One region of the Paenibacillus nuruki genome, then DNA from elsewhere that is predicted to be linked to it. Evidence: riboswitches for the same ligand, from Rfam matches in the RefSeq annotation. Region 1 holds a riboswitch; each other region holds the start of a gene.

What was found. A riboswitch is a leader RNA that binds a small molecule or an ion and turns the genes downstream of it on or off. The one in region 1 is predicted to bind thiamine pyrophosphate.
Region 2: it holds a riboswitch for thiamine pyrophosphate, as region 1 does, so the genes downstream of both, RCP16_RS17075 (ABC transporter substrate-binding protein) here and RCP16_RS06155 (thiamine phosphate synthase) in region 1, are expected to answer to the same signal.
Region 3: it holds a riboswitch for thiamine pyrophosphate, as region 1 does, so the genes downstream of both, thiM (hydroxyethylthiazole kinase) here and RCP16_RS06155 (thiamine phosphate synthase) in region 1, are expected to answer to the same signal.
Region 4: it holds a riboswitch for thiamine pyrophosphate, as region 1 does, so the genes downstream of both, tenA (thiaminase II) here and RCP16_RS06155 (thiamine phosphate synthase) in region 1, are expected to answer to the same signal.

What each region holds. Positions count from the first base shown of each region.
Region 1 is NZ_OY725677.1:1,361,647-1,369,674, forward strand. It holds gene RCP16_RS06125 (hypothetical protein) at 1-1,369, shown strand, start outside; gene RCP16_RS06130 (ABC transporter permease) at 1,425-1,910, shown strand; gene RCP16_RS06135 (hypothetical protein) at 1,921-2,301, shown strand; gene RCP16_RS06140 (hypothetical protein) at 2,322-2,873, shown strand; gene RCP16_RS06145 (hypothetical protein) at 2,860-3,852, shown strand; gene RCP16_RS06150 (ABC-F family ATP-binding cassette domain-containing protein) at 4,160-5,716, shown strand; TPP riboswitch at 5,868-5,977, shown strand; gene RCP16_RS06155 (thiamine phosphate synthase) at 6,221-6,856, shown strand; gene thiO (glycine oxidase ThiO) at 6,853-8,028, shown strand, end outside; gene thiS (sulfur carrier protein ThiS) at 8,028-8,028, shown strand, end outside.
Region 2 is NZ_OY725677.1:3,842,726-3,850,753, forward strand. It holds gene RCP16_RS17055 (EAL domain-containing protein) at 1-825, opposite strand, end outside; gene RCP16_RS17060 (bifunctional 2',3'-cyclic-nucleotide 2'-phosphodiesterase/3'-nucleotidase) at 1,069-3,348, opposite strand; gene RCP16_RS17065 (aspartyl-phosphate phosphatase Spo0E family protein) at 3,679-3,855, opposite strand; gene RCP16_RS17070 (pyridoxamine 5'-phosphate oxidase family protein) at 4,146-4,562, opposite strand; TPP riboswitch at 4,801-4,912, shown strand; gene RCP16_RS17075 (ABC transporter substrate-binding protein) at 5,029-6,069, shown strand; gene RCP16_RS17080 (MTH1187 family thiamine-binding protein) at 6,090-6,380, shown strand; gene RCP16_RS17085 (ABC transporter permease) at 6,389-7,186, shown strand; gene RCP16_RS17090 (ABC transporter ATP-binding protein) at 7,173-7,991, shown strand; gene RCP16_RS17095 (TatD family hydrolase) at 7,991-8,028, shown strand, end outside.
Region 3 is NZ_OY725677.1:3,485,976-3,494,003, forward strand. It holds gene thiD (bifunctional hydroxymethylpyrimidine kinase/phosphomethylpyrimidine kinase) at 1-409, opposite strand, end outside; gene thiM (hydroxyethylthiazole kinase) at 494-1,312, opposite strand; TPP riboswitch at 1,483-1,585, opposite strand; gene RCP16_RS15460 (alpha/beta hydrolase) at 1,771-2,601, opposite strand; gene RCP16_RS15465 (DUF1129 family protein) at 2,750-3,418, shown strand; gene RCP16_RS15470 (TetR/AcrR family transcriptional regulator) at 3,585-4,151, shown strand; gene RCP16_RS15475 (MBL fold metallo-hydrolase) at 4,385-5,122, shown strand; gene RCP16_RS15480 (FecCD family ABC transporter permease) at 5,195-6,214, opposite strand; gene RCP16_RS15485 (FecCD family ABC transporter permease) at 6,211-7,206, opposite strand; gene RCP16_RS15490 (ABC transporter substrate-binding protein) at 7,203-8,028, opposite strand, start outside.
Region 4 is NZ_OY725677.1:4,380,960-4,388,987, reverse strand. It holds gene RCP16_RS19480 (ABC transporter ATP-binding protein) at 1-824, opposite strand, end outside; gene RCP16_RS19475 (ECF transporter S component) at 802-1,398, opposite strand; gene tenA (thiaminase II) at 1,416-2,102, opposite strand; TPP riboswitch at 2,247-2,350, opposite strand; gene RCP16_RS19465 (TIGR01777 family oxidoreductase) at 2,522-3,418, shown strand; gene rluF (23S rRNA pseudouridine(2604) synthase RluF) at 3,535-4,242, shown strand; gene RCP16_RS19455 (nucleotide excision repair endonuclease) at 4,327-4,683, opposite strand; gene RCP16_RS19450 (GNAT family N-acetyltransferase) at 4,844-5,245, opposite strand; gene RCP16_RS19445 (hydroxysqualene dehydroxylase) at 5,383-6,741, shown strand; gene RCP16_RS19440 (TIM barrel protein) at 6,857-7,624, opposite strand; gene RCP16_RS19435 (winged helix-turn-helix domain-containing protein) at 7,779-8,028, shown strand, end outside.

The sequences.
Region 1 (8,028 bases):
GGATAAAGTAAGACAAGATGGTTCTATGTATCTTAGAGGACTCAGTAATCTGACTAAAGAGATTCATTTAGAGATTTTACGAAGAGATAAGCTGGATTATCTGCTTAAAAGTCTAAACATTATTGTGCTTGTGCCGATCTTTTTTACCAATCCAATAGAACAATGGGCACGTAGTAATTTTCCAGCAATGGATGATTTTTATACCAGTAAATTAGGATTTATCGCACGTATTTTTATTTTCATCTTGATTCTCATTAGTTATCTGTTACTTCAAAAATTACAAACTTACGATGAGACAACGTATCGAGCAGGGAAAGATTATCGTTCCTGGGAACAAGCATTGTTGAAATGGAAATGGTTTAGCAAAATTGTTTTTCTAGCATCGGCAGGAGAAAATCCACTTCATAAGTATCGGTTAGACAAATTATTGAATGATGTAAATGCCAGAATTACAGTGGAGTGGTTACAAGTACGCAGATTAGTACTTTGCATCTTATGTTTCGTCGTTACTTTATCAGCAGGAATGATTCTACATCATCAATCCAAAGAAATGATTCTATATGCACCTGTCAAAAACGATATGTTATTTGGCTCTATGTCTATAGATGAACAAAAAAACGCGCAGGAATTAGCTGACTTGGATCGTCAAATTATGCTTTCTGTCGGATTGTCTAGTCAAGTGACTTATGAGCAGATTGCAATACAGGTGAACAACTCTGGCAAGTTTCGAGATCAAGAGCAGATCAATACCACAACGGATCGCATTTTGCTCAAGCTCAAAGCATATGATAGTGAATATTTTCGCTGGTGGGAGTTGCTGATCGCCCTTATGATGGCTTTGATTGCTTATCAAGTCCCTGTATGGATGCTTTATTTCCAGAAAAAAGCACGAAGTATGGATATGAAGCACGAAGTATATCAATTTCATACCGTGATCTCCATGCTCAGTGGAATGGATCGTATGTCTGTCGAAGTGATTTTGGAATGGATGAATCGGTTCGCCGTTATCTTCAAATTACCGTTACAGAAATGTTTACTTCATTATGAACATGGACCTGAAGATGCATTGGAACAGCTCAAAGATGAAGTTTCTTTTCCTGAATTCGGTAAGCTAGTCGACAAACTTCATCTAGCCGTAGATAAAATTCCGATTCCACAAGCATTTGATGATCTGGAAAGTGATATGTCTTATTACTTTGAACAGCGTCGTCAAGAATATGAAAAAATGATCGAAACGAAAGCAACATGGGGAAAAATGATTGGCTTTACGCCTATGTATGCTTTGATATTCCTTTATCTGGTATTGCCGTTAATCGGTATGAGCTTTAGCCAGATGGAAGTGTATTATGACCAGATTCAAAAAATATAGCTATTCATAAACTATCAACGTATAAACTAAAAAACCAATAACGGGGGATTTTACAATGAATAATGCTTCAACTGCTTTGAAAGTAGCCGCAGGAATATTTTTAACGATTGCTTTGATTACGATTGTTGTTATTTTATTTATTTCTGCTCAAGAAGCTACCAAAACTGCACAAAATAACTTTGCGGATATCCAAACTGAATTATCTCAAGCTTCTTATACAGTATATGATGGTACAACTATTAGTGGTTCTCAAGTAACGAATGCTTTGCGTAAATTTAGCGGTAAAGAACAGTTCGGTGTTCAGGTAACAACGGGTAAAAACAAAGGATCTAACGGACAATGGTATGGCAATACGTTAAATACAAGCGGAGAATTAACTTCAGATTCGTATGGATCCGTAACTGCTAAAGCTAATGGGGATATGAATAATACAATGGCCGAATCAAGTGCCGAGTATGTTAATCCAAGTGGTAAATTCAAAGCAGCGATTATCAAAGATCGTTCTAATGTAGTTCGCGGTCTTGTTTTCACACAACAGTAAGGAATGATCTATGGATAATAGTACAAAAAGTATGCTATGGCTGGCTGTTCAATTATTTTTGTTTGGAACAGCTTGCCTAGCGGCGCTTTACTTGAGCGGTGGAATGCAGAAAGTCACTCAATTATCAGAACCCGTGATGCAGGGTCAAAAACAAAGTGTTCAGCAGTATATTGGCATTTCAGAACCGCTGACATATACAGGCGCACAGGTCAGGCAGTCGATAGCTCAGATTCAAGAGATCGGTGTCGATATGCAAATAGATCATTCTCTTTATCCTCATCATATACAACCTGAACCATCTGCATTACTGAAAATAGACGTACAGCGTACGTATCAGGTCACTTACCAGACGGATCAGCAAGGGAATATAGTGACTATTCAATTTAGCTAAGAAGGATCAAGGAGAACGCTATGAATTCGATGTCCAAAGTATTTGCCGCTTTTCTTGCGGTAGCTTTATTATATGTATTTCCGACGATGCAGGCGGCAGAGCGTCAAGACGATCTTTCTCAGATGATGGTTTATAATGCAGTTGTTCAATTTACCGATGCTGTACGTACCAAAGGATATGTGACTCCAACAATGTACAATGATTTTACCCGTGAAATGAATGCCACAGGGAATCAGTACACTATTCAATTAGAACATTTGCACAAAACGTATCATCCTGAATATACAGATCCTGCGAATCCGAATACATTTGAAAATAAATTTACTACTGTATATGAAGGGTATTATGAGAATGCGATACTCCCTGTATTGTATCCAGAAAATAGTATGGCTAAAGATGATCCAAGCAGACAATATCGTTTACAAAATGGTGATTATTTCACCGTAAAAGTAGAAAGTACTAATCGAACCATGGCAGCGATCTTACGTGGGATGCTGGGAATTGAAGGAAATCAGAATCGTTCTGCTGTACTTGCACGTTATGGAGGCATGGTGCTCAATGAAGATTACTGATTTTGCAATTTTATTCGTAATTATTTTCTTTCCATTATTTTGGCTAAGTGGACTACATACCGATGAACAGTCACAAGCATCCAGTCTACAAATTTCGTACACTACAGCACTTCGGACTGCTTCTCAAGACGCAGGTCAGGTTATGAGTACTAATGAACAGCAACAATATGAAGCAGGATATTCTTCTAAGAAGTTTTTTCGAGCAGACAAAGAACTAGCTTTACAGACATTTCTGAATACACTTTATTTGAACTTTGGTATTCGTGGTGATGAATCGGCTCAGCAAAATCTTTTACATTATATTCCTGCTATTGTTGTGATAGATTATGATGGGTATTATATTTATGCCACCGAAAATTACATAGGTGCAGATGGATCATCCAATGCTAGACATACATGGCATCCCAAAAAGCCGTATGTGTATTCAGATGCGCAAGGTAACAGTATACAATTTACATTAGATCATACTGTTCATGTGACAGAAGCAAATACCGGCAAAGTATTAGATGGACAAGCAGAGCAGTTAGCTAATGAGACAGATATCGCACTTTTAGATCAAATGGATACCTTTGAGCAAGTTAGACGTACAGCTATCGTGAGTTCGATACAAAAAGATTTGGCTTATTATATCAACAAACACAATGAATATGCGTCTCATTACGGGATTTCTTATACATTTACGTTGCCAACGATCTCGCAAGAGGAATGGAATAATAGTATCAATGATATCGGTATTTTATCTTTTTTACAGGGGATTCCTACAGGTAGCGGTTATTACAATAATTATGCGCTAGGTGGAGGACGATTAGTGAAAAAGACTTCTTGGTTAGGAACAGTCGATCCTGATTCAGGTATTAAATATGCGTATCCTAATGGCTGTAAGTTACCTGCGCCTGCTCAAGATTTATTCACCGATGCCAAAGAAGCAGCGAAATCAGGATACTTTCTACGTGATTGCCGTAATCCTTTAATACATTAATCATTTACTAATTGGAGAGTATTATCTTTTTGACAATAAATAAGAATCGCTCAAGCGAATGGCTACCTATTTACAAGCTTTATTAATCGTTTTTATTCATTTGTTCGTAATAAATTCACTTACAACGGTGTTCAAATTTATTCAAAAAGTAGTAAATATATTTGCTTGATCAGAAAATGAATGTAAAAAAATGAAAATTTTCAGTTCTAGACAGCTTCTGCTTATGTTACAATACACTCTGTAGCAATTTTGTAACGGTGCATATTTAAAAAAGAGATATTTAATATAGACAGGAGCATTATTTAACATGAGTTTGTTATCAGTAGAAAATGTAACGCATAATTTTGGAGACCGGACATTATTTCGGGATGTATCTTTTCGTCTGCTTGCTGGAGAGCATGTAGGCTTAGTCGGTGCGAATGGCGCTGGCAAATCAACACTAATGAATATTATGACAGGTAAACTGTTAAAAGATAGCGGTAAAGTCGAATGGGCTCCGCGTGTACGTTATGGTTATTTGGATCAGCATACGAAGTTAACTGAAGGAAAAACAGTACGTGATGTACTTAAAGATGCTTTCCTTCCTTTACTGGAATTAGAACAACAACTAAACGAAGTCACTAACCAGATGGCAGATGCTTCACCTGAACAATTGGAAGTATTGTTGGAACAAATGGGTGATATCCAAGAACAACTGGAAATTGGAGATTTCTATTTACTAGATACCAAAGTTGAAGATATGGCTTATGGTCTGGGTCTGAATGTGATCGGACTTGATAAAGATGTAACAGCATTAAGTGGTGGACAACGTACCAAAGTATTACTTGCCAAATTACTACTTGAAAAGCCTAATGTATTGTTATTAGATGAGCCTACCAACTATCTGGATGTAGAACACATTCAATGGTTAACACGTTATCTACAAGACTATCCACATGCTTTTGTATTGATTTCGCATGATACGGATTTCATGAATCAAGTTGTTAATGTTATTTATCATTTGGAATTTGCCAAATTAAATCGGTATACAGCTGATTATGCTAAGTTTTTGGAAATGGCAGATATTCAAAAGCATCAACATATTGAAGCGTTTGAAAAACAGCAAGATTTTATCAAAAAACAAGAAGAATTTATTCAAAAAAATAAAGCACGTGCATCGACATCAGGACGTGCGAAAAGTCGTGAAAAGCAATTAAATCGGATCGAGCGAATCGACAAACCGGAAGAATTTGCAAAGCCGACATTTAATTTCAAAGAAGCACGTGCAAGTAGTAAAACGGTATTTGAAGGTAAAGATTTCGAGATCGGTTATACTCACGCTTTATTGCCTAAAATGACTATGAATATTGAACGTGGTGAGAAAATTGCTATCGTAGGTTGTAATGGTGTAGGTAAATCAACTTTGCTCAAAACAATTCTAGGTAAACTTCAACCGGTTAGTGGTAAAACGTATCTTGGCGATTATTTACATTCGGCTTATTTTGAGCAAGAAGTACGCCCGGATCAATTGACACCGATTGATGAAGTATGGAATGAATTTTCGCATTTGAGTCAAAATGAAGTTCGAGGTCACCTAGCACGTTGTGGATTGAAAAATGAGCATATTACACGTCCTATGCGTATGTTAAGTGGTGGAGAGCAAGCGAAAGTACGCTTATGCAAACTTTTATTACGTGAAAGCAACTGGGTACTGTTCGATGAGCCTACCAATCACTTGGATGTTCATGCTAAAAACGAACTGAAACGTGCTTTAAAAGCATACAAAGGTACGATCTTGCTTGTTTCTCATGAACCTGAATTTTATGAAGATTGGGTCACTAAAATTTGGGATGTTGAGCAATGGTCTGAAGCTAAAGCAAAATAATAGATGTATAAATAAAGCTAACAATATCATTTATGTATAATAATTTTAGATGTATATTTACTTTTGATTTACATTATTTGTATATTATATTTCTATAATAATTTGCTTTATCGAAATCTGTTTGCTAAGATGAATAACAAATCGAATAGCTTGAATGCACTAGGGGGGCCGCTTGAGGCTGAGATGAAAGTAGATATTGCTTTCGGACCCTTTGTACCTGATCTGGATCATACCAGCGTAGGGAAGTGGTAGCAGAGTTACGGAAATGTTAGATCATATTGCATGTACGATTAAGTCATTGACTGTATGGAGTAGAAATTATTTTATACAGAATTAGCTTATGACGATTGTCGATATGTTGTCCGTTATTCTAATAATAATCTTGTTTGATCTCAGACAAGAATCATTATTTTCTAAGTTTATACTAGCCACTTCTTTATTCATAAGAAGTGGCTTTTTTGCGTTCACTTATACATATTTTGAAGGAAGGAGAGCATATATCTTATGGAGCTTCATGCCATCAGTACAGGTCAACAATCGATCGATCAGCTTGTAAAGATAGCTTCCCAGATCTATTCATGGACGACCGCTATTCATATTCGTGAAAAAAAGTGGTCTGATTCTCAGGTCATTGATGCTGTCCAGCAGTTGATTCATACAGGAGTGCCACCATCCAAAATCAGGATCAATAGCCGACCTCAATTAGCAGTGGATCTGAATATAGGTGGTGTGCATTTGAGTGAATATATGTCTTATATAACTACAGATGATCCTCTTTCAAGATGGAAAGTCGGGCGATCTGTTCATAGCATAGAGCAAGCATTACAAGCTCAAGATGAAGGGGTCGATTATCTTTTTTATGGACATATTTATGCGACTACTTCTAAGCCAGATCTGAGTCCACGAGGATTGGATCAATTAGAAAAGCTTTGTCATGCTGTATCTATACCTGTGATTGCTATAGGTGGTATTCAACCCGAACATTGCCAAGACATTCATCAAGCAGGTGCTACAGGAATAGCTGTCATGTCGGGTATTTTTGAAGCGGAACATCCACAGCATGTCTGTCGGTTATATAACGAAAGTATTCAACAAGTTACTTTTACCGATCTACAATCACAATCATTAGGAAAGAAGTGAATCGGCGGATGGTTCATCTATCGAATGGTAAGACTAATCATTATGACGTGATCGTTGTAGGCGCTGGCGTTATCGGGGCTGCGCTTGCTTATGAACTGGCACAGCAAGGAGTCAAAGTCGCTTTGTTGGAAAAAAATCAACCCGCTTCTGGTGCGTCAGGGGCAGCAGGTGGAATGTTAGCGGCTCATTCAGAACATTTCGCTCATCAAGAGTTGTATCAATTGGCATTATACAGTCAATCGCTCTATAGCAAGCTGGCTACTGATCTATTGGAGCAGACAGGGATTGATATTGGACTGCGAACAGAAGGATTTTTGCTACCCATGACTGCTGTTCCTACACATACTGATTCCCAAGTAGATCGCAAAGAGTGGTGGAGTCCTTCACATTTAGCACAAGTGGAGCCATATATTCATGCTCCTTCTGGCATGATCTACAATCCAGATGAACCGCAATTAATTCCAGCTTTGCTCAATCAAGCCCTTGTTCAAGCAGCGATTCAATATCATGTCGATTTTTATCCAGAGACTGAAGTATATCGCTTACTACATTCGCAAAAGAAAGATCATATTACAGGTATAATCACTAATCAGGGAGAGATCCATGCTGAACAAGTAGTTTTAACAACAGGCTTATGTACACAACAATTGTTAGCAACAGAGCAGTATCATTTGCCTTTTGTGCCGGTTAAAGGAGAATTAATCGAAGTTAGTACGCCTTCTCAGTATCTTGGACATACGATCTATGGAGAAGGTATTTATATGATTCCCAAAAGCGATTATCGAATCTGGATCGGAGCTACGAGTAAACCAGAACGTACAGATACAACAGTAGATATTTCTGCAATTGCTCAGTTGTTGTCTGGAGCGGAGCAATTTCTACCTGCGGTGGGATCAGCTACGTTTGAACGTTGTTGGTCAGGCATACGACCTGGAACACCGGATGAATTACCTTACTTGGGGCAAATTCAACCGCTCGCTGGATTATGGACAGCATCCGGTCATTATCGCAATGGAATGTTATTAGCTGCTGGCACAGCAAAATGGATAGCAGAGGCACTCATAAATAATCATACAGTTCATATTCCCGATTGTTTTTCACCAGAACGAGCTTTACGAAAGTCGAAATCTCTATCAACTAAATCTTTATCCACAATCGAAGGAGTGTCTACA
Region 2 (8,028 bases), 2.5 Mb from region 1:
CAAACTGCGATCTATTTTGACATAATCCGGTTGAAGATAATCGATTAATTCAGGCTTTGAATAACCTGAACCAACATCATCCAGTGCTACCGATATCCCGTTGCTACGATACACGTCAAAAATATTTTGCAATTTAGGCATTTCGATAATATTCTCTGTCTCCACCACTTCAAACACAAAATCTTTTGGATTGAGATCAAGGCGTTCTATTGCTTCAAACGTATGGCTCAAGCAATATTGTGGGTTATAAATAGAGGATGGTAAAAAGTTAATAAACCGTTTAATTCCCGGTTCTAAATGCTCAGCACTGACCTCAATCGCTGAGATACGAGCCGCACGATCTAGAAAAGAGTGTAATCCTGTTTTACGAGCGATATCGAATAACCGATACGGCTGAAAAGTAGGGCCATTTTGAATCGGACGCAGAAGAAATTCATATGCGATCACTTGCTCATGTTGATCCACAATAGGTTGCATATGGCTGGTAAACTGCTTTTTCCGAATAATCTCTACGACATCATCATGTTGCAAACGGGTGACAAATACGGACAATGAAAGCCACACAGGCTCTCCACCAATATCGTCTGAACCCAACAAACCTACAGATACACATGATGTAATGTCTTCAGGTAAACTTCGTACCCACTGCATAATATCAAGCATCTGTCCTCTTGACTGATATGAAATAGAACAAATATCTTCCATGATATACGTATCATAAGATTGTTGTCGGATTAGAGTTTCAAGAGAAGGAGAAAGCGGTCGCAAGGACACTGTTCCTTGGTCTTCTATAGGTTGAACATAACTACAACCGCTACAATTCATAGCAATCCTCCTTAATAATAAAGCAAAAACATAAGATGAACGTCAAAATATAATGATTTACAGACAAGTTACTTCTACTTTTAATCTTATTAATTATATCATCCTTAAACGCAGATAACATTAGACACTCTGTCTATTATCGGTTTAAATGTTGATTTTGAATACACCAAAGACTGCAATCTATTTTCTATTGCAGTCTTTGGTGTATGATTTGATCCTATTTTGGATTCATATTCCTCGCTATTAGCTAGCTGGAATCTCGATAGCATCTCCAACTTGAAGTTTCGTTGGATCTGTAATTTTATTGTATTTAGCAAGTTCTTCCCATGTTACGCCATATTTCAGACTAATACGGTACAGATTATCACCTTTTTTGATGATATACGTTTGCTCATCTGTAGGTTTCACTGGCTTGTCTACAGCTGGTTTGGTTGGTTTTGGAGCTGGCTTCGTTGTTGGTTTAGCAGGTTTCGCTGGTGTTACTGGTTTCACCGGTTTGGCTGGTGTCACCGCTGGCTGGCTACCTGCTGCTGTATTCGAAAGATTAATAGAATATTTAGCAAAACCATCTGCTGCTTCGCCTACATAAGCAATTGGATCTGCTCCTGCTACCGCTTTAGCACTAGCTAGTGCATCTTTTGCTTTTGGAGAAGTATTGAATGTCACCGTTGGATTGCCTTTGATTGGTGCAAGTGACCAGTTACCATCAGCAGCTGGATCGATTGTTTTGTTTTCACGGATATAATCGATAATCACTTGACGGTTCTCGTCTGGTGCAGCTAGGATAATACGTTTACCATCTGGATTCGCCAATTTAGAAGCAGATGCACGATAGTTGTTTGTAGCTACAACAAATTTTTGTTCGGGATCAATCGCTTTACCGTTAAATTGTAAATTCACAATACGGTTAGAAGATGCGTTGAGAACTGTTCCTTTTGCATCGTATTTAGGTGGTTGTGTAACATCAATTTGGTATGTTACGCCATCGATAACATCAAAGTTATACGTTGGGAAGTCCATATTGATTAACGCTTGCTCACCGGATTTAGCTGGATCGATTTGATTGAATTGTCCTGCAGACCATTCCAACCAGTTTTTCACTTCAGCGCCATTGACAAGCACAGCGTGAACTGTATTTGGGTATACATAAAGGTCAGATACGTTTTTGATTGCTATTGTACCTGCTGGAATATCTGTGTAGTAACTTGCTCCTGAACGTCCACCTGCTTTGAATGGAGCTCCAGCAGAAAGGATTGGCAAGTTCTCATATTCTGTACCTTGAAGTTGTTTCTCCAGATACCATTTCTGAGCATTCGTTACGATCTGGATCGAAGGATCATCTTCTACCAGTGCAAAGTAACTTGTAATACGAGCTGTAGATTCACCTACAGGTCCACGAATATAACCTAGTGTTTCTTCATGTTCATGATATACAGAATCGACGACACCTTGATCTGCTTGAACCAATGCTTTTTTGGTTGCTGTATCATAGATTGGACGAGCTTCTACTTTAGAATCGCTTACTGTCCATTTGTCGCCCTGTTGTTTCAGTTCAAGGTCAATAATACCCAAGTGATCGCCCCAGAATCCTGGCTCTACAGAAGGAACACCATTGATTGTACCTTTTTCAAGATCAACGCCTGTTTTCCCAGCAAAATCAGCACTAGGGAATACTTTGTGTGCATGTCCGAACATAATCGCATCAATACCTGGCACTTTGCTCAAGTACAACACGGAATTTTCCATCAATTCAGTCTGTGGAATATCTTCAAACCCAGAATGCGGAACAGCAATAATAATGTCTGCGCCTTCTGCTTTCATTTGTGGAATAAATTTGTTCGCTGTTTCGATAATATCTTTAGCAACCACTTTCCCCGACAAGTTTGCGCTATCCCATTGCATGACTTGAGGTGGTACGAAGCCAATAACGCCTACTTTAATTGTATGCTTAGCTCCACTTTCGTCAGTTACTTCTTTATCTAGAATAAGGTAAGGTGTAAAGTAGTTCTTCTCGCCTTTACCTGTACCATCATCTGTATAAATATTAGCATTTACATAAGGGAAATTAGCACCTTTTAACGCATTGCCCAAGAAATCAAGGCCATAGTTAAATTCATGGTTACCGATATTTCCAGCATCGTAGCCCAATTGGTTCATGGCTTTGTAGACAGGATGAACTTCGCCTGTTTTTAAAGGATCGACTTTAGCTACATAATCGCCTAACGGATTACCCTGCAATAGATCACCGTTATCAATCAATACACTATTGGTTGCTTCTGCACGAGCATTTTTGATCAATGTCGCTGTTTTAGCGTAACCGTATTGATCTGTAGTTGCATCTGAGTAGTAATCATAGTTCATTACGTTAACATGAATATCTGTTGTCTCCAACAAACGCAATTTCACTGTAGATTCAGAAGAAGTGGTTTCTGCTGCAAAAGCAGGAACTGCCGACACTGCAAACAATTGCAGCGCTGCGATGACAGTAATTGCTTTTTTAAATGTTTTGTTTCCTAAGTTCAAAATAAAAAACCCCTCCCAAATATATTCGCATTTGCTTGACCTTTTACGACTTTATCTCTGCGCCCGATATGTATTATCAGCATGAATAACTCGCTTAACCATAGTTCATGCTGTTTTAAAACGATTACATTATATATTGTAATCTATTTATAGAATAGGCAAGATAAAGAAGAAAAGGCTACCAAAAGAAACGCATGATAGAATTGTATACTATCAGCTGATATATTTGAAGGGTTATTAGTTCTATTTTTTATGAAAATGATATTTATTTTACGAAAAATTCTATATTTTACATGATTGTGTTATGTTTCTTTTCATAAAATCTATACATTAAGGTATTAAAAAATCGGCATCTTGATCTTTATATTGAAAATACATATCTAAAATTCGATCTAATTGCTCGGACTGATCCAACACACGATAATCACGTACTCCGTGTTCTTCTGCCATCTGGTTCAGTATGCGGCGTTCCTGTTCGATCTGCTGTTCAATCTGTTTTAAATTCAAGGAAACCACCTCCAGTATAGTTCCTTTACAGTTCTACAATAAGAACTTTCAGTTTATTCCACCATCGGCATTTTACATGTTATGATCTAAAATAATTCTACTTATCTTTTTATACCTTATTTGGGCATACCTTATCAAGTTCCTCAAGTACCTATTTTATCCTTTTTTTGGAAATAAAAAGACGAAAAAACTCGGAATTTGAATTTTGCATTCATTTTACTTATTTCGCAAATTCAAATCCCGAGTTTTTTATACTATTACTGCCTATTTAATTCTTTTGAAAAAGAATATTATGCAGTCCAAGTTTGTTTGTTGCCATCTTTATCTGTATATTCAATCGTTTGTGGTTTGATATCTAGGATCACATAATCAGGATCTTCTGGACCGGAGAACCATTCTTTAAATTCTTCTTTCCAGACACGTTTTTTGAGTTCGTCGTCTGTAGATACAGAACTTACGCCTTCAATTTCAACAACTTGACTTGTGCCGCCTTTTTCATAACCCAACAATACATAACAGTTCGGATTTTTTTCTAACTCTTCGACTTTATGTGTTTTGCGGTTCGTCGCGAGATGAATATTTAAGCCTTCATTATATAGCGCCATATAACGTACTTTAGGTTTGTCATTTTCTACAGTACCTAGTGCACAAAATGGGTTACCTTCTAATGCAGTCAAAATTGCTTGTTCTTCAGCTGTTTTACTCATGATCAATCTCCTCCTGTATATAAACGTATGGGTGTATTCAATTTCTTAGTCTATGTATATCGAATAGATATGATAGAAAAAGATTGAATGGAACTTTATTAGTTACAAACTTCCGTATATGTAAATACCCTTAGACCGAGTTCCTGAACCGAAATAGATTGTCTATTGCTGATGACAACGCATTCTCTGTACTGGACAGTTGATACCCTCTGGTCTATAATTACAATGTAAAAAAACCGCATACGTACAGGGGAGCTAGTTGCAACTGGCTGAGAGTGTATTGTGATAAATACAGACCCTTATACCTGATCTGGATAATGCCAGCGTAGGAAAGTAACAAGTCGTTATATGCTGTATGTTGAGCTTATAATTGCACCTATGTCGTCCCGATGGGGGCGTTTTTTTTATGCCTTTTATCAAGTGAAGACCGATTCTACTATTTGATTGAACAGAAAGAAGGGTTAGGATGATTGGAAATAAAAAAGGGTGGCGGAAAAGCTTACCATGGTTAATGGTAGGTTTATTATGGATCACAACTGCATGTGGTTCAGCAGCAAGTACAACCAATACAACAGATGAAGCGGGCAATACATCTGCACTTAAAGATGTCAAAGTCGTTCTAGACTGGACACCTAATACAAATCATACCGGCTTATATGTAGCCCAAGCACAGGGCTTTTATAAAGAAGCAGGATTGAATGTCGAAATTATAGCGCCCGGACAAGGCGGAGCAGATACGATGGTCGCTTCTGGTGAAGTGCCTTTTGGAATCAGCTACCAAGAAAGTGTCACACAAGCTAGAGTACAAGGTGTTCCACTCGTCTCGCTTGCTGCTGTTATTCAACATAATACTTCTGGCTTCGCAGCACCTACAGATCGCGGGATCAAAACGCCTAAAGATATGGAAGGCAAATCCTATGGCGCTTGGGGCTCTCCTGTTGAAGAAGCTGTCATGAAATCAATTATGGACACGGACGGCGGCGATGTTAGCAAAGTTAAAAGTGTGAATATCGGGAATGCCGATTATTTTACAGCAGTACAAAAAGGAATCGACTTTGCCTGGATATTCTACGCATGGACAGGCATAGAAGCTGAACTTCGTGGTCAGCCGTTAGATATGTTATATGTTAAAGATTATTCTGACCAACTGGATTACTATACCCCTGTTATCGTAACCAATGAGAAGCAGATCTCTACCGATCCTGAATTGGTCAAATCATTTATGGCGGCAACCAGTAAAGGGTATGAATATGCGATTGCGCATCCAGACGAATCTGCGGATATCTTGCTCAAAGCTGTTCCTGATCTTGATCCTAAATTAGTAAAAGCCAGTCAAGAATGGTTATCTCCACGTTATCAAGATGATGCACCACGCTGGGGTGAACAAAAACAATCCGTCTGGGAAGGATATGCCAACTGGATGTTCAAGCAAAAATTGCTCGATAGTCCATTAGATGCAACTAAAGCCTACACCAATGATTATTTACCTGCGGCAACGACTAAATAGAGCATAAGGAGATGGATAGAATGGCACATACGTTACTCAGTATTCAAGTAATTCCCAAAACACAAGCAGGTGAGAACTCTTATGATTATGTAGATCGGGCGATTGAAGTAATTCAAGCATCCGGCGTGAAATATGAAGTGCATCCCCTCGAGACTACTATGGAAGGCGAACTTAGCGAATTGCTAGAAGTGGTTCGTCAAATGCATGAAGCTTTGGTGGAGAAAGGTAGTCCTAGTATCATTTCTCAGATCAAGATTGCACATAGTCCATCCGGTATCAGTATGGATGGATTGACCGAGAAGTACCGCTAATGTCTGCTATGAGATCATGGTGGAAAAGCATATGGCCGCCCCTGGGGGCGGTTGTTTTATTATTGGTCATCTGGCAATTGGCAACCAGTCTATTCCATATTGAAGCATGGATTCTGCCAAGTCCTGCGTTAATTGGACATGAAGCTTGGAGTGAAAAAGATCGACTGGGTCTGCATACGTGGGCAACTTTAAAGTTAACATTATCCGGTTTTAGTATCGGGGTCGCTGTAGGTCTACTGGTAGCAGGAGTACTTCATTACACTCCGTTTCTACGTTCAGCGCTATATCCGTTATTGATTTTGAGTCAAAATATTCCGACGATTGCACTGGGACCTCTACTTGTCATCTGGTTCGGATTTGGTATTTTATCCAAATTAATCGTGATTATTCTCGTCTGCTTTTTCCCGGTCACGATTGCGGCACTCAGCGGACTGGCTACAACCGATCGAACAATGCTCAATTATATGCAAATGATCGGTGCTTCCAAAAGCCAAATCTTTTGGAAATTAGAATTGCCTTTTAGCTTACCTTCGATCTTCTCTGGCGTAAAAATTGCAGCAACCTATAGTGTGATGGGTGCAATTATCGCAGAATGGATCAGCAGTAGTGAAGGAATAGGCTATTATATGATGTTACAGAAATCAGCATTCCGTACTGATCATATGTTTTTAGCGATTCTAGTCGTTGTCGCTATCAGTCTTTTGTTATTTATGATTATCAATCTTATTGAAAAATGGTCTATTCGTTGGCATCATCCTGCATCGATGCGTTCTGGCAAAGGAGGTTCCAAAGATGTCGATCAATAAATCTCAATCTTCACCTATCATCACGAACACTTCTACGCCACTGTTAGCATTACAACAGATCAGTAAATCTTTTGCACAAGGCAAGCAATCTTTACATGTGCTACAAGACATTTCTTTACATGTTGATCAAGGAGAATTTGTCTCGATTATCGGCCCTTCCGGTTCAGGTAAAAGCACACTGTTACAGATGATCGGTGGTGTCGTTCTTCCCGATCAAGGTGATATTCTGTTAGATGGTCAAAATATAACAGGACGTAAAGGATTAAGTGGCTATATGCCCCAACAACCGGCACTGATGCCATGGCGAACGATTCAGGATAATGTAATTCTAGCGCGCGAGGTTGCAGGCTTACCACGTAAAGAATCACTAGACTTAGCACGTCACTGGTTGGACAAAGTGGGATTGGGTGATTTTGCTTCTGCTTATCCTCATACTTTATCTGGCGGTATGCAGCAAAGAGTCGCTTTTCTTAGAGCATTGCTAGGTCCTCGTGACTTACTTTGTCTGGATGAGCCATTTAGTGCTTTGGATGCTTTTACACGCAGTGAGATGCAATCATGGTTGTTAAATATTTGGGAAGAGAATAGACGATCGGTTATTTTCGTTACGCATCATATTGAAGAAGCTTTGCTGTTGTCCGATCGCATCTATGTACTGTCTCGTCGTCCAGCGACCGTGCTACACAATATTGTTGTGCCTTTCCCGCGCCCAAGACGAGAAGAGATTACCGATGATCCAGCATTTATTGCTTTACGTAGACAACTGATGAATGCGATGCGTCATACAGACGAAGGTGATCTATGATGAATAAGGTCTATGCTCCATTGATAGATAGTCATAT
Region 3 (8,028 bases), 2.1 Mb from region 1:
TGATGATCTCTGCTAACGGGATCAGATCCGAGACGAGCGCTTGTAATGCTTCTTGTTGCAAAAGCACAGATCCGCCTTTGGCTACCATCACTGGATCAATCACTAGATGTTGCCAATGGTACTGTTTTACTTTTTGAGCGACATGACGAATAATCTCAGCGCTAAATAACATCCCTGTTTTGACAGCATGCGGTTGTAGATCTGTACCGATTGAATCCAATTGCTGAATAATACCTTCAATTTCTACCGGATAGACTCCTTGTACCCCTTTTGTATTTTGAGCCGTAACAGCAGTAAGAACAGACATACCATAGACTCCGAGTTCTTGAAATGTTTTGAGATCGGCTTGAATCCCTGCGCCTCCTCCACTATCTGAACCAGCAATCGTTAAAGCTTGATATACATTCATTTTTTTCACTCCTTTGGATAGATTTGATTAGAAGATATTTTGTTACACAAAAATCACGTTTTATTGGATTAGAAGATGTCGCGCTTATCTTGCCAAGCGCTGGACTTTTGCGATTTTTGAATGGGTGGATACGATATCGGGTGTGACTAGAGAGAGTTGATTGATAAATTCGATCTGAAAGCTACCTGTACCTTGTCCTGCCGTCTGTTGGTAAGCAATCTCTGCTGCGATGCCGTAAAACGCTAGTGCTTCAACTACAGCGTTTAAGCGTTCTTGTGACTCTGTAGGATCAGCCACTGCGATAAATGCACCCACAACAGCACTGAGCAGGCAACCCCCGCCTGTGACCCGTGTTAAGATGCTGTGACTATTTGCAATGGTATAGGTGGTATTGCCATCAGTGACCACATCTTTTTCGCCTGTGATTGCTACGATACATTTCAATTGGCGAGCCGCTTGTTCAGCAATCTCGACCATATTTCCTTCGCCTGCTCCTGCATCTACGCCTTTGATATGCCATTGTTCGCCGATGACATTAGCGACTTCAGCTATATTGCCACGTAACACATCAATCTGGACATGCTCAGTAATCTGTATCGCCGACTGAGTACGATAAGGTGTTGCTCCTGCGCCTACCGGATCAAATACAACAGGTACACCTGCTTGATTGGCTGAGCGTCCTGCTTGGAGAATAGCTTCGACTGTATAAGGATCAAGCGTACCGATATTGAGCACCACAGCACTTGCCATTGCAGCCACATCTTTTACTTCTTCATGGGCATATGCCATAAAAGGAGAAGCGCCCAAAGCCAGCAATCCATTGGCTGTAAAATTAGTCACGACCATATTCGTAATATTATGAACAAGTGGATTTTGTGCTTGTACTTTTGCTAAAAAGCTCATTTAATTAGCCTCCTGTAATAAATAGATATTTTGCGATTACCCTATTCTATTTGGATTATATGTAGAAAAGGTTAGGCTTTATCTTATAAGAGCTGAACGCAATAAAGACCCATCCATCTCTAAAGAGACAAATGGGTCAAACATTCATTCAGGTAGACATAACTTGAGTGAAAATTCAGCCTCCACTTCCCTCCGCTAGTATAATCCAGATCAGGTTCCAAGGGTCCGAAAATCCATTTTCGTCTCAGCCAACAGGCTCCCCTAGTGAAATCAGTAACTATTCAATTGTTCTTTCTTACCATACCACTGGTGAATGATCTGGTAAAGAGTGAGAAATTGGTTAATATCTTACTATACAAGCGCTTGGCAGTATAAGCGCTACTTCTTCTAGTCCAATCGAACATGATTTTTGCGATAGCAAAATATCTTACGATATAAGTGTTTATATTGCCAAACGCTTATATCATCCAGTGTTGCCAATCGGTCTGAGCCACTTCACGTCCTGTAAGCCATTGACGGGTTTTGTCCAGCAATTCACGTCGGTGTGTGCCGTTAGAATACGTATGATCTGCTTGAAAAATGATTTCTTTATCACAGCGTCCTTCTGAACGTGTCCAGAATACTTTCTGATATAGAAAGGCATAATCGACAGGGATCACATCGTCGCCTGTTCCATGAATAACGAGCACATCGCCATTAAACTGCTTGGCTTCTTGAAACGGTTGATAATTGCCAAGTGAATCAAAGTATATTGGCGTAAATGAATACCCTAGATGGTCGGCTTTGCCTTCGATCACTGCTTGATCGTATTTGTCACGTCCTGTTAATTTGACGATATCGTTAAATGGATGCCCTACTGCTGACCAGAGCACCAGACTTTTGACACGTTGATCGCGTACCGATGTCAGAATCGCTACAGCTCCGCCCAAGCTATGACCAATTAAAGTGACCCGTGTCGGATCAATATCACTGCAAGTCATCGCATAATCAAGTACAGTACGAGTCTGAGCAACCATTGATTCTAAGCCTTCATTGCCATATTCGCCGCTGCTTTCACCGCAACCTGCATAATCAAAACGAACCACCATATAACCGTCAGCCGCCAATTCACGGGCTGTACTAACAAATAGGCGATCCACTCCAATGCGGCTGCCTACAAAACCATGGCAGATCACAATCAGCGGTGTACGGCTTTTGCCCCGTCCGACTAATTGCGGTTCCTGTTCTGGATAATGAATACTAGCTGTCAGATCCAAGTCGTGATGTCGAATGACGATATTACGTTCCATGATGATTCCTCCTTTTAAATAAACAATTCCGATCAGTTTAATGAGCTTTAATCTTGAAATCATATTATCATTAACGCTAGATCATTGTCAACGCAAGGAAAGTATGGCAAAATAATAGATTCGAACAATGAGAATGGAGGAATAAATAATGAGCACAATACGCCAGATGGTTAAAGATATTAATGTTGTACGAGATCAGTTAAAACCCGAAAATTTAGATTACTATGATGATGTGATTGTCCATGTACGGGATGCACGTATTGATCGTGAAGCTGGTGAAGAATTACTTTTAGAAATGGGTCATCATTTATTAGATGCACAGAAAAAAGGAAAAACCGCCAAACAGTTATTTGCTAAAGATTCGATGGAATATGGCAATATGTTAATTCGTAATTTACCCGAAAAGCGTCAATTGAGCAAGCCGATGTATTACTTGATGATTCCTTGGATAGCGCTCACATGGGTTTTTCTTATTCAAGCACTCATGGGTCTATTTCGAATCAGTATTAGCGATTCAGGAATTGTCGGGCAGATTAATGTAGCCACACTGATTATTGTCGCTGTCGGTTCGATTGCTTTAGTCGAAATGCTAACTCGATTTACCGATCAACCTGTTGAAAAAAGTGACACTACCAAACCGGGTATGCAAATCAATGCTCGTGCTATTTTGACGTACTTGGTAATTTTGATTTTGATTTTTGGTGTAGGTATCTTTTTACGTCAAGTGATGCCTGTGATTACGATTGTACCGTGGGTGAGTTTACTGTTATTTGTGATTGGAGTAGTTGGACAGAAATTTATTTTTATGCGCAAATAACATCGCTGATCTCTAGTAGATAAGATGAGTAGATTAATGTTCTATTTTGCTAATTCCATCATTATAAATTACAATAACGAAGAATTGATGAATATGTATAGCTGATAAACGAATCCTATTCATTAATGACGAATAGGTATAGTTATAGTTGAAGGAGGTTTATACATTGCCACCTCGTGCCGGTCTTAATCTCCAATCTATTGTAAAAGCAGCCACAGTCTTAGCAGATGAACACGGGCTAGATGAAGTGACACTAACCATACTAGCTAAAAAGCTAGGTATTCGTTCGCCTTCTCTTTATAATCATGTGAATGGACTACCGGGATTACGTCGTGAAATGGCATTAACTGGATTGGATCAGCTCAAAAATGTACTGATGCACGCTACTGTAGGCAGATCGGAAGATAAAGCGATTCGTGAGATGTCGCGTGCTTATCTTGAATTTACCCGTGCTCATCCCGGACTATATGAAGCGACGCTTTATATTTCTGATACGGATGATGAAGAATTGGATACGATGAAGAATCAAGTATTAGAGTTATTTACTCAAGTGCTCGCAGGGTTTGATCTAAATGACGATGCTCTTATTCATGCGATACGTGGACTACGTAGTGTTCTTCATGGATTCAGTTCTTTAGAAAGAACAGGTGGATTTGGTCTGAAGGTAGATGTGAATCAAAGCTTTGAACTGATTATTGATACCTTTTTACAAGGTTTGCATACTTCGCAATAACAATCATAAATCTATCCATACACCATTTCTATTGAGATTCGGTACCTTTGTGTACACCAATCTATCTTTAGAATGGTGTATTTTTTTATGGTTATGTCTAAATTATCGTGTACTCATGAGTAGAAAAAAACAACTTTTAAGTTAAAGAAGATATATATTTATTTAAAATTATGAATATAGTTATTGCTTAAACTAATACTATTAGTTTATAGTGTAATTAAGAGGTGATTGATATGAAAATAGTTAGTAAAAATAAATTACATCAACTTATTTTTTTACCCGGTGTTTTTCCGGTAAATTGTTATATAGTCGAAGAAGAGTCCAGTCTGACGTTAATTGATGCAGGATTACCTAATAGTTACAAAGGGATTCAACAAGCGATTGCTCAGATTGGTAAGCCATTAGGTGCTATTATTTTGACCCATATTCATGATGATCATGTAGGGTCATTAGATACATTACATCAACGTTATCCAGATGTTCCTGTATACGTTTCGGAGCGAGATGCACGATTGATGATCGGTGATATGACGTTAGACTCGCATGAACCGCAGACCAAAATTAAAGGCAGTGTTCCCAAAAAACTACAAACTCGTCCTTCTGTTTTGCTTCATGAAGGTGATCTGATCGGCTCTTTGCAAGTGATTGCTACTCCCGGTCACACACCTGGCTCTATAACGCTGCTTGATACTAGAGATCGGTCGCTTATCGCTGGAGATTCTTTTCAGACAAGAGGCGGTGTTGCTGTCGCTGGTTCTGTACGATTGTTCTTCCCGTTCCCTGCATTAGCTACATGGAGCAAAGAGCTTTCTTTACAAAGCGCTAAGCGATTGTTAGCTTTACAACCCAGTCTACTTGCTGTAGGACACGGTCATATGATCGATCATCCTTATGGAGCTATGCATACCGCTATTCAACAAGCAGAATCACAATTGAAAAAGTCTTCTTTATCGATCAAACAGTCTCTATAATCAACATCTATATCTTCCTGCTACTATCTCTCCACCTATAAATAGACAGCAAAAAACCATGCAGATCAAGCATTAACCTGCACGGTTTTTACTTTTATATTCACGCCATAATAGAAATAGAAAATAAGGTGCTCCAATCACAGACGTTACCAATCCTACTGGAAATTCTAAAGGTGGAGCCAGTATCCGTCCAATCACATCTGCCAGTAACATCATGATAGCCCCTACCAATGCTGCTACAGGAACAGAATACCGATGCCCGCCAGATACTAAGCGCCGAGCAATATGCGGACTTACCAGACCTACAAAACCGACCATTCCCACAACAGCTACTGAACCGCTGGCTAATATAACAGTCATCAGAAGCAAAATCGCCCGCATCCACTCGATACGTAATCCTAGCCCTTTAGAAGATTCTTCGCTCAGTCCAAAAATATCTAACGATTTGGCTAAAAGCCAGATGATAGGCACAACAATGATAATAATCGGTGCTAATTGTATAACCTGCTCCCAATGACGTCCCCAGAGCGAACCATTTAACCAGAGCAGAACGGTATTGGTATTCGTAGATGATTGGATGATAAGTAACTGGACTAATGTGCTTCCACAAGCGCTTACCGCTATGCCGACTAATGCCAGTCGAATGGGATCGACTCCATTGCGGTACGATAACCCATATACACAAGAGGCTCCGATCGCTCCGCCGACAAAAGCAGTCAACGATGTAAGCCATGTACTCTGCATCTCTACAGGTAAAAGTAGTACTGTAGAGACTGCTCCTAGTGCAGCTCCTGCGGAAATCCCTAATGTATCCGGTGCCGCCAACGGATTACGCAAGATTTGTTGCGCCACCAGACCCGACACCGCAAGCCCACTTCCTACTAATATCGCCAGTATAATTCGAGGCAATCGATAATGAAGAATAATATAGGTAAGATCAGCATCTCCACGCTGAATAAATGCTTTGCCGATCTCTAACCAGCTGATACGTACTGCTCCAACTTGAATACTGATCATCATCAATAAGCAGGTTAGTACGCTAAGAATCAAGATGATGATTAGATTACGCTTTTGACCGATAAGGTTATTCATGATGAACTCCTGCTCTGCCGTCTAGCTAAATAGACAAAATAAGGTGCACCGATAAGAGCTGTTATAATCCCTACAGGTGTCTCTGCTGGAAAATTCACAAAGCGTGAACCGATATCTGCTAGTGTTAACAATATCGCTCCAAATACTCCGGCAAAAGGAATCACAAGACGGTAATCGGTTCCTACCAGATAGCGTGTCATATGCGGTACGATTAACCCTACAAAACCAATCGGCCCAACAATAGAAACGGATATCCCTGCTAGCACAATAACGATCACACTGCCTACAATGCGCACTGTCCAGATTTTCTGACCGAGTCCACGTGCAATATCTTCACCTAAGTTTATTAAGGATAAGGATCGACTAAGACTGACAGCCATAACGAATCCGATGATGCTAAATAGAAGCAGTAATTGAATTTCATCCCATTTGACTCCTGCTGCTGATCCAGCGAGCCAGAATATGATTTTACTAGCCGATTCTTCATTAAAGATCAATAATCCCTGTGTAAAAGAGGATAGCAGCGCTTGAATCACTACACCGATTAATGCCATACGTACTTCTACTTTGCCCCCACGAATCGCTAGACTCATTATCAGCACAATCAATACTGTGATAAGACCACCGGCAAAGCCTGCTCCGGCAAGAACCAATCCATTTACTGTTGGCAAAATAATAGTACAGAGTACGATCATAAAAGAAGCGCCTGCATTGATTCCAAATATACTTGGAGAAGCTAACGGATTACGGGTCAAAGCTTGCATAATACAGCCTGCAATACTGAGATTAGCGCCAATCAGCATCATCGCTATCGCTCGCGGCATCCGCAAAATATGCAAAATAATATGTTCTTTCACTGTAGTAGAATAGTGCAGAAGATAATCGATGACAGTGGCTAACGATATCCAAGACGAACCTATCATAAGCGAGCTGATGAATAGAATCAGCAAGACCGCTAGGCTAGTTACGGCTAAGATCCATTTTGGAATCATTGAAAGTAAGTAGTCGCTTCACTCATGATATGAGTAAGTGCCGGAATACTGCGTTGTCTCGACCATTTAGCCAATTCAACTTCATGAGCTTTGCCTGTTTGTACAGCTTTTAGTTGATTCCAGAGTAGATTATCTTTTTGCCCTGCTAATACAGATGGATCGTCTTCATTAATTAAGATCAGCAGTTGATCTGGATCTATCGCTAACAATTGCTCTGTCGTCATCAGTTGACTGACTTCTTCTGTATCACTTAATGCGTAATTTAGCCCTACCGCTTGCAGGAATGATGAATGGAATGCTTGATCTGTGCGTACTTGAAACGATTGGCTTGCTTCTTCATCAGCCGCAATAATCAGCACGGATTGATTACTGTTAATCGATTGCTTTAGCTTTGCCAATTGTTGTTGATGGTTCTCCAGCATAGCTGTTGTTTCTTCCGACTTGCCTAACGCTTCACCGATCGCTCGTGTAGAAGCCATAATATCTTCATAATTAGCAGTATCATTTTTGAAAACAATCGTAGGCGCAATAGCTGATAATTCTTCATATACATTGCTATGACGACTCGTATCCGCAATAATCAAATCTGGCTTGAGTGTACGCATCACTTCTAGATTGGGTTCTGAACGTGCACCAACGGATGTATATCCTTCTATATAAGCCAGTGTATCTTGTGGAAAACGTTCAGGCTTATCATCATCAGCTACACCGACAGGTTTGACATCCAATTCAGTAACCGTCTGAGTGAATCCTTGCTCTAACACAATAATACGCTTTGGCTCAGCAGGCACTTCAGTACTGCCTAGATCATGAGTGATCGTA
Region 4 (8,028 bases), 2.0 Mb from region 1:
TCTTGGTCTGCATCTAATGCAGAAGCACGTCGTTGTTGTAAAGTCTGTTGCAATCGCTGTGCTAACGGATGCGAAGGATGATCTTGCACATCGTCCCATGTATACGGAAATAATTTGGGTTGCCAGATGCCTGCTTCTTGCATCTCTGCTCGATATCGCTGGATCATCTCTGCTGGCTCTCCTTGCGCAATCATACTGCCTTGCGCATTCATAAGAATGACTCGATCCATCCACTGTATACAGCCATCTAAAGTGTGCTCGACAAATACCATTGTCTGTCCATGCTGATCTGCTAGTTCATGTAGCAATTGAAAGATTTCTTTACGACTGACTGGATCTAATTGTGCGGTCGGTTCATCGAAAAAAAGAACTTCTGGTTCAAGCGCCAACAGACATGCTAATGCTAATCGTTGCTTCATGCCACCAGACAATGTCTCGATCGGCGTATGCCCATCTATATCCAGACCTACTTGCTTCATGACAGTCTCTATCATGGCATCCATTTGAGCACGGGGAATCAAGCGATTTTCTAAGCTAAAAGCGATCTCTTCATCCACATGAAGCATGCAGAACTGGGAATCTGGATCTTGGAACATGACTCCACATTGAGGGGCTAATCGAATCTCACCTTCCACCTCGGCTTCTACATGTTCAGGAATAATGCCTGATAACACAGATAATAGTGTCGACTTCCCACTTCCACTAGGTCCCAAAATAAGTAATTTTTCACCTCGTGAGATCGACAGATCAATACCGTTCAAAACGTTAGCTTCTCGATTATAAAAGCGTACCGACAGGTCTTTACACTCCAGAAGCGATTCCATTAGGTTTTCCCTTCTTCCGCCGTGCTTTCATAATTTCGTATTGATCCAGCACTCCTGTTTTGCACAAAGCTTCTACGACAATCTTAGCTAACCCTCCACCTAAGATCATTCCACTGATCATTTGAATAATCAGCGTTAACAGCAATATCTGAGTTGTATAGTAACCGAATCCGTTAGCAATAACGTTATAAAGGACTCCACCTACCGCTGCCAATGCACCGGACAACATGAGAGTCATCAAGTTATATCGTTTGTAGCCAAATAGAGCGAAAGCAATCTCTGCTCCAATCCCTTGAAACACACCGATCAATAAGGCAGATAAGCCAAAATGACTACCGGTTAATAGCTCTACCGCCGCAGCCGCTACTTCAGCGATCAATGCCGCCCCTGGCTTACGAATAATATAAGCCACAATCGGGCTTGCTATAATCCAGATGCCAAACATAAATCCTGCACCTACCGGTCCAACCAGTGCTGAGATCGGTATCCATAACGTAGACCAACCTAGATAAATCACACCGCAAGCTACAGCTAAAATAACTGTTAATACAACCTCTTTCATTTTCCATGTCATATGGATCGGCTGAGCATTCATACGCGTGCAACCTCCATCGGTACAGGCCAATCTTGTAGCGTGTAAGCCATGTCCCAGAACATATATTCAAATTGACAGCTCAGTAGAAAATGTTCTTTCATACGTGCACGATGTGCAGGTGTTGTCTGCTCTGCCCATTGATCTAAGCGAGCGCAAAATTGATGCGTTATTGTATCTGTTCGATTGCCATAGAAGCTGATCCAATCATAAAAAGGATGAGATGCATCAGGCTTCACCTCTTCCAGTAACTTCACACCAATTTCCCAGTATGTCCACGGACAAGGCAATAATACAGCCAAAATATCACCCAGATCACCTTCATGAGCTACTGTTAACATATGACGAATATAATGATGAGACGAAGGCGAAAGCGCATATCCTTGTAAATCTTCATATCTTACGCCTGCTACATCACAGAAATTATTATGAGGATGAATTTCACTATGAAGCACAAATGAAATCTGTTCATTAAACATCGCCATATCTTCGCGTGTTGGACACTTGGCAATCGCTGTTCCATAGATACGCATAAATGAATTCAAATACTCAAAATCTTGTTTTACATAATGGATTAACTGCTCACTACGCAGATCACCTTTGGCAATGCCTTGAACAAAGGGATGATTGAAAATCGCTTCAAAAATAGGGTCTGCTGCCTGTCTAATTTCCTGTGAAAATGTCATAATTGTATCCTCCTTAGATTGAAGCATCAGGATCGATGCTTGGTTAATAAAGAAGGACCACTGCTGGAATATATGGAAAAATACATGCAAAAAAGCCGCCCCGTGATGGAGCGGCAGAATAGGTGTACGTATTGTACAGGTACTCTTGCACAGTCTCCACTTTCCTACGCTAGTATGAACTAGATCAGGTTCCAAGGGTCCGGGATCTTCCCGTCTCAGCCTACACAAAGGCTCCCCTAGTGGTCATTCGATTCATTTGCATCTTACTGTACACACGATTGAAGAGACTGTCAACTGCTATAAGAATCTTGTGGTTTCCTTTTTTTACCGTTATACACTTATAAAATGGTGTAAAATATAGATATTATTAGGTATTTGCACGCAGATTAAAATATCTGAATAGAAGTGAGTTGATGGGGATGACACGTAAAGTGGTATTAGCAGGCGGTACCGGATTTATCGGGCAGTATTTGGAAAAAAAATTTACAGCTATGAATATAGATGTTCAGATCATTTCCAGACAATCTCCACATATCGCATGGGATGATTATCAAGGAATTGTGCAAGCGTTAGATGGCGCAGAGATGGTGATTAATCTGGCGGGGAAATCGGTCAATTGTCGTTATAACGAGCACAACAAACGTGAAATTATGAATTCCCGAGTAGAAACCACACAGACTCTTGGAAACGCTATCTTGGATTGTGAGCATCCACCTGCGGTATGGATGAATTCCAGTACAGCGACTATTTATCGTCATGCAGAAGATCGTCCGATGACCGAGACGAAAGGCGAGATCGGAACTGGCTTTTCAGTCGATGTTGCCAAAGCTTGGGAAGAAGCTTTTTTCGCGTTTAACCTTCCTCATACACGACAAGCAGCATTACGAATAGCGATTGTACTCGGTCCGGGCGGTGGGGTTATGACTCCTTTTCAAAATCTTGTTCGCTTTGGACTAGGGGGTCATCAAGGATCAGGCAAGCAGATGTTTAGCTGGATTCATGTTGAAGATTTATTCCAAATTATTTTATTTATTCAAGAGTGGGAATCTCTTGAAGGAGTATTTAACTGTACGTCGCCGAATCCAGTCACCAATCGAGAACTGATGGCGACCATGCGTAAAGTGATGCATCGTAAAGGCGGTCTGCCTGCTTCCACATGGATGCTGAATCTAGGTGCTCGAATCATCCGTACCGAGCCTGAATTGGTACTTAAAAGTCGCTGGGTGGTTCCTAATCGCCTGATCAAAGAAGGATTCATGTTCAAATACGGTCGCTTGGAAAAAGCACTACAACATATTTTGCATACCAAGTCATAATCTATAGATCTGTGAATGATTCTTTTAAAATACAGCAAAAAAGGGTATCGTAGAGATAGACTTGAGTTCGAGCAGAATAGCTGACTCAAAAATTAGAGTTAAAGGTGTGCTTATACGTGCGAATTAATAAATATATTAGTGAATCTGGAATTACATCCCGCCGGGGTGCTGATAAATGGATCAATGAAGGTATTGTCACGATCAATGGTGTGGTTGCCGAGCTTGGAAGTCAGGTGGAAGAAGGCGACGACGTTCGAGTGAATGGCAAGCCGATCCAAGTGGAACAGGAAAATGTCTATATTGTGCTTAACAAACCGGTAGGCATCACCAGTACAACCGAGCGTCATATTCGGGGAAATATCGTTGATTTTGTTAATCATCCTTTACGTATTTTTCATGTCGGGCGACTCGATAAAGACTCGGATGGCTTGATTATGCTGACCAATGACGGCGATATCGTCAACGAAATTTTACGTGCTGAAAATAAACATGAAAAAGAATATATCGTAACGGTCGATCAACCGATTACGCCTTCTTTTCTAAAAAACATGGCGTCTGGTGTAGAGATTCTCGATACGGTTACATTGCCTTGTCAGGTCGTTCAACAATCCAAATATGTATTCAAAATCATTTTGACTCAAGGCTTGAATCGTCAGATTCGCCGGATGTGCTCTGCTCTTGGTTATGAAGTACGTGCGCTACGCCGTACACGTATTATGAATATTCGTCTGGGTAATTTACCAACAGGCAAGTGGCGTGATCTTACCACCGATGAACTCAATCGCTTATTCCGTGATCTGGAATATACGCCGAAAAAACGCTAACACAACGAAAAATAAAAAGACCTCTTTGATGATCTGTTACCGAATGTAAGGTAGCGGATCAAATAAAAGAGGTCTTTATTACGTTTACTTGTAAAATACTTTTTCTACATTGTATTTTGCATGTAGTGTATTGATAATGTACGTCTCATAAATCTCACGATCCATAGCGTTGTCGATCAAGCAGACTTCAATTTTCGTCACTTCATCACGGTGATCTTTGATCGGTGATACGGTGTCTTCGAAATGCTTTTTGACGCGTGGTCTAAGCTTACGTGCTTTACCAACAAATAGTAATTCATCTTGTTCGTTATAGAACATAAAGATACCGCCTGTTTCACGCGAAATCAGATGAAAATCGGTAAATCCATAAATATGGCTAAGCTCAGGGTTAATTTGTTTCGTAATGGTAACATCCGCTGTTGGGATTGTTATATTAATCAATATGGTCACTTCCTCATTCTATATAGGTGTTTATCCTATCATAATTTGCACTCGAAAACTACGAATACTCTCATCTTACCATGTTGTAGACCATCATCTCTATAGGTTTCTAATGATTAGCAGTCAGTATCATTTGTGAAAACCAACGTTTTGAAAAATTCTATTCCTTTTTCCACCACATGCCCAAGGAATGAGGAGCTGTATAAGTAAATCCGTACTGAGCATACAATTGATCTGCTGGTGGATCTGCAAATAATACCGCATGGGATTGAGGAGATGCATTCTCTTCTAAGTATGTTTTGATTTCACGCATAATCGCTTTGCCGTATCCGTTACCTTGATATTCAGGACGTACACAGATATCGGTAATATGAAAAAACAATCCACCATCGCCTACGACTCGACCCATCCCTATCGCTTGCCCTTCTTCTTCAAGCACAACAGCAAAAAGTGTATTCGGCAACCCTTTAGTGGCTCCTTCGACACTCATTTCACTTAAACCTGAAACCTTGCGTAGAGCCAAATACTCTTCCACAGATGGAATACGATGAATAATCTGCATCTCATTTCAACCCCTTTTTTATCTCAAATCATAACAAAGAATCTATATACTGAATACAAATGTATACAAATAAAGTTGATGCTCCCTATTAATGGTTAATACTTTAGTAAAAGATGAAAAGGTTGGTGAACTTAATTATGGTACATATGCAAAATGACTCTTCGCTAGAACCTACCATTATTATTGGATCAGGACTTGCTGGTCTTTGTTGCGCATTTGAATTAGCGGATAAAGGTAAGCGTGTTATGGTACTTGAAGCCGCTCCTTATATTGGTGGACGAACTGCTAACTGGGTAGAAGATGGGATGGAAGTGGAATCTGGATTTCATAAATTTCTAGGTTATTATACAGTGCTTCCTGAGATTCTAAAAAATGCAGGCATTTCGATGAGTGACATGGTGCATTGGGAAGAAACAACCAATATTCGTCATACCGAAGCACAAGGTACATTTGGACTCGATCCGTTCAAAGCCCCTCTCAAAACAATTGCTGGTGCGTTGGGTAATAACGATCTTATTTCCCCCGCCGATAAAGCGTCTCTAATTCCTTTTTTCACAGCTGGATTTAAAGATTATATCAGCAAACCACATTACTTGGATCAATACTCGATCAAAGCGTATGCGGAAAAATATAGCGTGTCGACAGATGCAATCGAACGATTGATTCAACCGTTATCATCAGGCATATTCTTTTTACCTATCGAAGAATACTCAGCGTATGCGTTTTTCGGTCTATTCGCTCCTGCTTTACCGCGTCTAGCCAAAGTACGTATTGGTGCTTTCAAAGGAGGCATGACCGATGTGATAACAGGTCCTCTTGCCAAAGCGATCGAAGAACGTGGTGGACAAGTGCTTACAGGTAAAACGGTGTCTCATTTATTATATGACAATGAAAAAGTAGTCGGTGTGCAGTTAGAAGACAGTTCACAGATTTATGGAGAGCAAGTAGTTGTTGCCACAAATATTCGCCGTGCTCAAATGTTATTGTCTGAACATTTCCATAATCATGAATGGTTTCAGGATTTCTTGTCATTAGAATCGATGCCTTATGTAACTGCACAATTTGAAGCGACAGAGAAATTAGCAGATGCTGATCATACAACGTTTGGCCCGGGTACACAATTAGGGTCATTTAGCGAACAATCTCGTACAACATTTAAGCGTCCAACAGGACGAGCTTCGATTATTCTGGTTGATCCTGATAGCTTAATTGATCTGCCGGATGAAGAAGTCTGGGAAATCACCAAAAAATCGCTACACGAAGTGGATCTACCTAATGTAGATACGATGACCCAATATCGGATTATACGAGGGAAAGAGAATTTCTATCGTCTGGCTAAAGGCAATGAACACAAACGTCCCAAACAGATCACTCCGATCGATGGTCTTTTTCTAGCTGGCGATTATACAGACCAACCGTTACTTGCTACTATGGAAGGTGCGGCAATCTCTGGCAGACGAGCAGCTACTGGTATTTTGACAGGACGCGTCCTATAAATATAAACAACAATAGATAAGCAGAAAAAAGACCTTATATCCGTCTAGCATGGGTTAAGGTCTTTTTCTGTATTTTGATATTGGTGTATTTTTTATGGATCAGGTACTTATGAACTTATGATAATGCTGCAAAATACTTCGCACTTTCCACCATAGGTGTACAATCGCTGTGATCGCCTACAAGATTAATTTCAAAAATATAATCTTTCCCCTCTACAAACGACTTCACCATCTGCCAATCGATAAGACCCTCTCCTAACGGTAAAGAATCATGCACTTGTCCCATACTATCCACCAGATGATAGTACACTGCATAAGGTGCTGTACGCTCAAGCACTTCACGTAATTTATGATTATCTCCCCGGAAGGCGATAAAGGTATGACTGACATCTACATTTAAAGGCAATGATAATGGGATAATCAGATCATCGATTAAGTATGGATTAGAATAGCAAAACAGTCCTTCTGTTGAATCTTCCCAGACAATCTGTTCTCGTCCGTATTCTAAAATAGCTGCAATCTCTTCTCGCAAAGCTATCGTTCGTTCGCGTGATACTTCTGCATTCTCACTGCGTACATAATGTGCATGTAACACACATTTAGCTCCTTCTTCTTTACAAATTTGAACCAATTGTTGAGTCGATTCATGATAAAATCGGCGCAATTCTAAATTTGTGCTCATAATATCTAAAAAGGTATGTTGATATCGGGATGGATGGTGTAAATATACTGTAACTCCTCTGGCTTTTAACTCGCGTATTCGAGTACGAATAAAGTCTGTTCGTTGCATATCTGTAGCACTCAGGTAAAATTCAATAATCTCAGGGTTATAGGAAAGCCGATTATCTAAGCTAGGCTGATCTAAGCTTCCTTTTAGTCGCATATAATTCACTGTATTCTCTCCTTTTTTCGCTCTATCTATTCTATCGTTTTTGATGTATCTATATATTACAATATACGAAATAAACCTTGATCAATTAGGATAAGAGCCTTTGTAAAAACCTTTTATCTTAATCCAAGGAGACAGGACGGGATCTATGGAAAGTTCTATATTGTTAAAAACAAAAGTCTCTAAACCGATGATTCGAACCTATACGATCGACCGTCCCGAATGGATTCATCGTGTAGAACAAGGCATGAATTTTAGAGTCAATATGGTGTATGCGCCAGCAGGTAGCGGCAAATCAACTCTGCTTGGACAATGGCTATATGAGAAAAAACAACCGTATGCGTGGTTATCGTTAGATGAACGAGATAACGATCAGCGCAGGTTCTGGCGTTATATTA